DNA from 3 places in the Streptomyces sp. NPDC059787 genome. Region 2 is predicted to be linked to each of the others. Evidence: riboswitches for the same ligand, from Rfam matches in the RefSeq annotation. Region 2 holds a riboswitch; each other region holds the start of a gene.

Region 1 (2,254 bases), on a different contig from region 2:
CGGGCAGCACCGTGCGGGCGGCGAAGGCGGCGTAGGGGTAGTCGAGGGTGAAGACGACCTTGTCGTCGCCGTCGGCCCGGACCTCCTTGATGGCGTCCAGTTCGCTCCTGGCGGTGTTGTTGGTCTTCTCGTCCAGCACGGTGTCGTACGTGAAGACCACGTCGTCGGCGGTCAGCGGCTCGCCGTCGCTGAACTTCACGCCGTCGCGCAGGGTGTACGTGTAGGTGCGGCCGTCGTCGGTGACCTCGGGGAGCGCCTTCGCCAGGGCGGGCTTCAGCTTCATGTCGGCGTCGCGGGCGAGGAGCCCGTCGAAGATCTTGGAGTTGCCGTCCTTGCCGTAGCCGAGCAGAGGGCTGAGCGTGTCCGGTTCGGACGGGACCCCGATCACCACGGATCCGGCGGACGTTCCGCCGTCCGCGCCGCCGTCGCCCGGCGCCGAGCAGGCGGCGACCGCACCGGCCATCGCGACCACGGCGGCGGTACCCCGTATTCGTCGGGTCGTCATCGAACCTCACGCTCCTGTTGCCCGAAAATCGTTGTTGCATATTAATTGCAGCAAGGTACTGCCCAGGACGGCGGCCTCCCACTCCTCCGCCCCGACGGACGGTGCCGCTCGTGTCAAGTGCGCAGGTGTGCGCCGGGGTGCGAGCCGTCGGGCGCCGTCCGCGCGCCCCCTGTGGCCGCTTGTCACCGGACCGGAACGGGCACTACTGTCACCACGCCTTGGTGACGGGAAATCGGTGCGATACCGGTGCGGCCCTCGCCACTGTGATCGGGAAGTCCGGCTCCGGCCCTCACGGGCAGCCACTGGGTTCTTCGGAACCCGGGAAGGCGGAGCACGGGCGGTGGTACCCGTCAGCCAGGAGACCGGCCAAGGCACGTCAACCATCCACGAGGTGCTGGAGAGGGTCTGCTGAGCCATGCACATAGCCGAGGGTTTTCTGCCACCGGCGCACGCGGTCGCCTGGGGCGTCGCGTCGGCGCCGTTCGTCGTCCACGGAGCCCGGTCGCTCATCCGTGAAGTCAGGGAACATCCCGAGAGCACCCTGCTGCTCGGCGCGTCGGGAGCGTTCACGTTCGTCCTGTCCGCGCTGAAACTGCCGTCGGTCACGGGAAGTTGCTCCCACCCCACCGGCACGGGCCTGGGCGCGATCCTGTTCCGGCCGCCGGTCATGGCGGTGCTGGGCACCATCACCCTGCTGTTCCAGGCGCTGCTGCTCGCCCACGGCGGGCTGACCACGCTGGGCGCCAACGTCTTCTCGATGGCGATCGTCGGCCCCTGGGCCGGATACGGCGTCTACCGGTTGCTGCGCCGGTACGACGTGCCGCTGATGGTGGCGGTGTTCTTCGGCGCGTTCGTCGCCGACCTGTCGACGTACTGCGTGACGAGCGTGCAGCTGGCGCTCGCCTTCCCCGACCCGGGGAGCGGATTCTGGGGCGCGCTGGGCAAGTTCGGTTCCATCTTCGCCGTGACGCAGATCCCGCTCGCGGTGAGCGAGGGGCTGCTGACCGTGCTGGTGATGCGCATGCTGGTGCAGTCGAGCAAGGGGGAGCTGACCCGGCTCGGCGTGCTGGTGACGTCGGTGACCGGGCGGAGGACGGCGAAGCCGTCCGACTCGGCGGAGGCGGTGGCCCGATGAGCCGCAACGCGAAGATCAACACGCTGCTGCTGGTGCTGGTGGCCGCGCTCGCCGTGATCCCGCTGGTGTTCGGGCTCGGCGACCACAAGGAGGAGCCGTTCGCCGGCGCGGACGCCGAGGCGGAGACGGCGATCACCGAGATCGACCCGGACTACGAGCCGTGGTTCTCCCCGCTGTACGAACCGCCGTCCGGGGAGATCGAGTCGGCGCTGTTCGCCCTCCAGGCGGCGATCGGCGCGGGCGTCCTCGCGTACTACTTCGGGCTGCGGCGCGGGCGGCGGCAGGGGGAGGCGCGGGCGTTGGCACGGCCGCGGACCGAGGTGGGTGCGGACGCGGACACCGGTGACGAGGCCGTTTCCGAACGACGACGGGTCTGACGGCGCGTGCTGCCGATCGACGCGGCGGCGCACAGCAGTCGCTGGCGCCGCCGTCATCCCGTGGACAAGGCCGTACTGGGGCTGGGTCTCACCCTGCTCGCCGTCTCGCTGCCGCCGTGGCCGGGCGCGGCCCTGACGCTGGTGACGGCGCTCGTGGTGCTGCTCGGCCCGGCGGGGGTGCCGGGGCGGCGGCTGTGGCGGGCGTACCGGGTGCCGCTGGGCTTCTGCGTCACCGGG
Region 2 (2,254 bases):
GGGCATCACCATCCCCTCAGTTCAGACTTGTTGCCTCACGCCACATGCGCACCGCCGCTGCGGTGGCCCGTGCCCGGGAGGCCCCTGATGACGTCAGACACGAGGCCGGACGAAGAAGAGGCAGCAGCCCCGCCCGGAAGGCGACGGCTTCCCGGGGACCGTGTCGCTCTGCGCGGCGATCTGCGGTCCGCCCTGCCCGACGCCACCGCGGCGGTGGTGGTCACGGCGCTCGTGTTCGCCCTCCTGTGGGCGCGCATGGAATCGGGTGCTTCGGACACCGTCGCGGTCATGCCGTTCATGGACGACCCCGGCACCTACTGGATGTACCTGCTCAGCCAGGCGTTCGGCTGGTCGGGGCTGCTGTGGGCGTGGGGCACGGTCATGCTCGGTCTGCTGCTGTCGGGGCCGCGCCCCGCCCGGCTGCCGGTCTCCCGGCAGGTGCTGGAGCGCTGGCACCGCACCACGAGCCTGACGACCATGGCGCTGATGTTCGCGCACGCGCTGATGTTCGCGGCGGAACTCGTGCGCTACGAGACGAAGGTGGACTGGGCGGAACGGTTGTGGGTGGCCTTCGCCGACAGCTTCGTGCCCGGCTGGTACGACTCCGGCACCGGCAGGATCGCCATCCCGCTCGGACAGGGCGCCCTGTACCTGGCGATCCCGCTCGGGCTGTTGTTCTACGTCCGGCACCGCATCGGAGCGAACACCTGGCGCCGGCTGCACCGCTTCGTGATCGTCGTCTACGTGCTGAGCGTGTGGCACACGCTGCTCTACGGCACCAACGTCTGGTACGGGGAGTGGCCGCGCACCGTCCTGTGGCTGCTGCAACTGCCGGTCGCGGTACTGCTGTTGCTGCGTCTGCTGAGACCGGCCCGACGGGCCGAGCGGCTGGGCTCCCCCGGCGGGGACGCGGCCCGGCCGGGGTGGTGGGTGCGGGCGGCGGGACGGGTCGCCGTCGCAGCCGTCGTCGTCGGACTGGTCGCCGTGGTGGTGTCCGGCCGTGACGGCGGACGGGACCGTCCGACCCATCCGCCCGCGACGGCCCCCCACGCCCAGGAGACGGACTGACGGCCGGTACGGCGCCCCGGAATGGGATGATGGCCGGCGACAGGGCGACGGCGGAACGAGGAAGCCGGTGTGAATCCGGTGCGGTCCCGCCACTGTGATCGGCGAGCGAGTCCCGACGGGCCACTGCCCGGCAGCGGGTGGGAAGGCCGGGACGAGCATCGACCCGAGAGCCAGGAGACTCACGCGGTCGCCTCCTCGACGGACCATCGGGGCGGATCTCCCCGGAGAGAGGGACGGCACCGCATGCCCGCAACGCCGACCGGACGAACGACAGACGACGCGCGGACCGAAGCGGCGGCCGGCCCCGTGCCGTGCCGCGTCGTCGTGTGCCGCGACTGCTGCTGCGGCAGCCCCAAGGTGACCGGCGTCGACCACGCGGCCCAGACGGCACGTCTGCGCGCCCAGGTGCCGGTGCGGGTGTCCGCCTGCCTCGACGCCTGCGAACACGCCAACGTCATCGTCGTCCAGCCCTCCGCGCAGGGACGGGCCGCCGGCGCCCGGCCCGTCTGGCTCGGACTGGTCAACGACCCGGACGCGACCGAGGACATCGCCGCCTGGGCACGCGCCGGCGGACCGGGCGTCGCACCCCGGCCGGACATCCTCGACCTGTACGCCATCACGCCGCCGCGACGGCGTACGGCCTCCTGACCGTACGGAGCCGGAGGGAGGACAGGAGCCGTGCACGAGGCTTGTGCCTCACGTGCGTCCGTCGCCGCCCTGCACGACGTGGCGGGCCTCGGCGGCTTCTCGCCCTGCGGGTCGGCGGACGGGGCGACGGCCGGCATCCGCACCGAACATGATGAACAGGCCGCCACCGCTCCGGAGTTCGCGGCAGCGAGGTGGGACCGAGCGGTGAACGCGAGGCCGGCCGCGCCGCCATTCGTCGTACGCCGGCCGGGGTCCCGGCGACACCGGTCCCAGAACCATCGCCTGATCAACAATTGCCGCTACTGCTGGTAGCGTGCAACTGCACATCAGTTGCAATAGCGTCGGAGGATGTCAGACATGGCGGTGTACACGCTCCCGGAGCTTCCCTACGACTACTCGGAGCTCGAGCCGGTCATCAACCCGCAGATCATCGAGCTGCACCACGACAAGCACCACGCCGCGTACGTCAAGGGGGCCAACGACACGCTGGAGCAGCTCGCGGAGGCGCGGGACAAGGAGCAGTGGGGCTCGATCAACG
Region 3 (2,254 bases), on a different contig from region 2:
CTCCAGCCAGGACAGGGACTTCCCGGCCTGCTCGCCGGCGCCCTGTGCGGCGAGCGCGACCACCGCGTCGGCGGTGTTGCCGTAGTCGGGCTGGTCCTCGGCGCCGGCGAGGGCGGAGGTGAGGTGGCCGTCCTCGGCGAGGGCGTCGGTGAGGTACGCGGCACCGTTGGCGGCGGCCTGCTCGGGGCCGTCGGCCTTCTCGCACGCCGCTTCCCCGGCGCCGTCCTTGCCGGGCTCGACGACCAGGCCCGCACCGAGCGAGCCGAGCACGCCCGCCGCCGTCGCGTCCGCGTTGGCGACCAGTTCGCCCTTCTTGTCCGGCTGGAAGGCGAACGCGCCCGCGCCGTCGCCCTCGCAGGGCAGCGCCAGCTTCAGCAGGGCGTCGTAGGGGGACTTGCCGTCCTTCTTCACCTCGGCCGGCTTCTCACCGGCGGCCGCGAGCGCGCCGACGACGACGGAGGTGGAGTTGGTGTCGCTGGCGCCGCCCGCCACATAGCCCCAGCCGCCGTCCTTGTTCTGCGCGGACTTCAGCCAGTCGACGGCCTTCTTCGTGACGTCGTCGTGGCCGCCGAGCGCGGCGAGGGCCTGGACGGCGGCGGCGGTCTGGTTGGTGTCGACCATCGTCTTCGCGTCGCACGCCTCGGCGGTGTCGGCGCGGTACGGGGCGAAGGAGCCGTCGGCGCACTGCTGGCCGGTGAGCCAGTCGACGGCCGCCTTCGACGGCTCGACACCGACCGTGTGCTGGGCGAGCAGGGCGAGCGACTGGCGCCAGACGCCGTCGTACTGCGGGTCGCTGTCGCCGTACAGGGCGGAGGGGAGCGTCCGGGACGGCGACGGGGACGGGGTGGTGTCGGCGGCGGCCGGGGTGGCGGCGCCGATCACGGCGACGGCGGCCAGGACCGCTGCGCTGCGGCGAACATTCATGATCGGCGGGTGCCTTCTTCCCTGCGGGGAGCCGGGCAGCGCGGGACACCCCGGCGGCTCGGCTCCGTATACCTCGACGGTGCCGGTGCGCCGGCGGGTCCGCCGGGCACGTGAGCCGGTCATGGACCGTGCGGGGCAGTCCGGCTCACCGCCCTGGCGGACGGTTCACGGTTGCGGGTCAGCGCCGGAATTGCACCGGCTTCCCCCCGTACGGTGTGATGACGACGCCGACACTCTACCCGCCCGTAGGGAAGGGGCCAGGGGTGGCTTCGGTGAGCAGGGTCACGTCAATCGTGGGACGCGCACCGCACCCGCACCCCCGGAAAGGGGAGCGCGGGTGCGGGTGGGCCGGGTCAGGAAGCCGTGCAGGCGCCGACCTGTGGCGGGGGCGAGGCGCCGCCGCTCACGGTGAAGCCGAAGCTGGTCGAGGCCCCGGCCGCGAGCGAGCCGTTCCAACTGGGGCGCACCGTCATGACGTTGCCGCTGCTGTCCCAGGTGGGTGAGCCGTTCCAGACGGAGAGGACCTTCTGCGGGGACGTCATGGTGACGTCCACGCTCCAGCCGGTGATCGGCGAGCTGCCCGCCGTGATCGTCACCTTGCCGTTGTAGCCGCTGCCCCACTGCTCCGCCGTGGTGTAGGTGGCGGTGCAGCCGGCACCCGGGGTGCCCGGGTCGTCGGGGTCGTCCGGGTCGTCGGGGTCGGTGGTGCCGCCCAGGGCGCTCAGCGCCGCGTCGTACGCGGGCTTCTTGTTGTAGTTGTCATCGAACAGCAGGGGAGTGCCGCTCGACCGCCACGAGTACTTGTCCGGGATGCCCCACACCGTGATGCCGGTGCAGCGCGTCACCGCGAGGCAGGCCCGTACGACGTTGCCGTAGTTGGTGGCCTGCGCCTGGCCCGAGCCCTCGATGTCCAGCTCGGTGATCTGCACGTCGACCCCGAGGTCGGCGAAGCGCTGGAGGTTGGCCCGGTAGTCGGAGGGGACGGGGGAGTTGGGGTTGAAGTGGGACTGGAAGCCGACGCAGTCGATCGGCACGCCACGGGACTTGAAGTCCTTGACCATGTCGTAGACGGCGTTGCTCTTCGCGTTGACGCCGTCGGTGTTGTAGTCGTTGTAGCAGAGCTTGGCGGCCGGGTCGGTCGCGCGGGCCGTGCGGAAGGCCTCCTCGATGAAGCCGTTGCCGAGCTTGTCCTGGAAGGGCGAGCTGCGCCGGGCGCCGCTGCCGCCGTCCTGGAACGCCTCGTTGACCACGTCCCAGGAGTGGATCTCGCCCTTGTAGTGGGTCATGACCTGGGTGATGTGGTTGTTCATGGCCGACCGGAGGTCGCTCG

Evidence for each region. Region 2 has a riboswitch for cobalamin ahead of ACFV5H_RS16345 ((2Fe-2S) ferredoxin domain-containing protein). Riboswitches for the same ligand answer to the same signal wherever they lie in the genome.
Region 1: linked by a shared signal. The riboswitch ahead of ACFV5H_RS07995 (energy-coupling factor ABC transporter permease) and the one ahead of ACFV5H_RS16345 ((2Fe-2S) ferredoxin domain-containing protein) in region 2 are both predicted to bind cobalamin.
Region 3: linked by a shared signal. The riboswitch ahead of ACFV5H_RS08535 (prenyltransferase/squalene oxidase repeat-containing protein) and the one ahead of ACFV5H_RS16345 ((2Fe-2S) ferredoxin domain-containing protein) in region 2 are both predicted to bind cobalamin.

What each region holds. Positions count from the first base shown of each region.
Region 1 is NZ_JBHWHX010000006.1:123,963-126,216, forward strand. Features, by position in the region: gene ACFV5H_RS07990 (ABC transporter substrate-binding protein) at 1-505, opposite strand, end outside; cobalamin riboswitch at 708-891, shown strand; gene ACFV5H_RS07995 (energy-coupling factor ABC transporter permease) at 921-1,640, shown strand; gene ACFV5H_RS08000 (energy-coupling factor ABC transporter substrate-binding protein) at 1,637-2,017, shown strand; gene cbiQ (cobalt ECF transporter T component CbiQ) at 2,024-2,254, shown strand, end outside.
Region 2 is NZ_JBHWHX010000014.1:144,805-147,058, forward strand. Features, by position in the region: gene ACFV5H_RS16340 (ferric reductase-like transmembrane domain-containing protein) at 88-1,068, shown strand; cobalamin riboswitch at 1,123-1,249, shown strand; gene ACFV5H_RS16345 ((2Fe-2S) ferredoxin domain-containing protein) at 1,312-1,716, shown strand; gene ACFV5H_RS16350 (superoxide dismutase) at 2,074-2,254, shown strand, end outside.
Region 3 is NZ_JBHWHX010000007.1:7,210-9,463, reverse strand. Features, by position in the region: gene ACFV5H_RS08535 (prenyltransferase/squalene oxidase repeat-containing protein) at 1-924, opposite strand, end outside; cobalamin riboswitch at 1,037-1,176, opposite strand; gene ACFV5H_RS08530 (endo-1,4-beta-xylanase) at 1,278-2,254, opposite strand, start outside.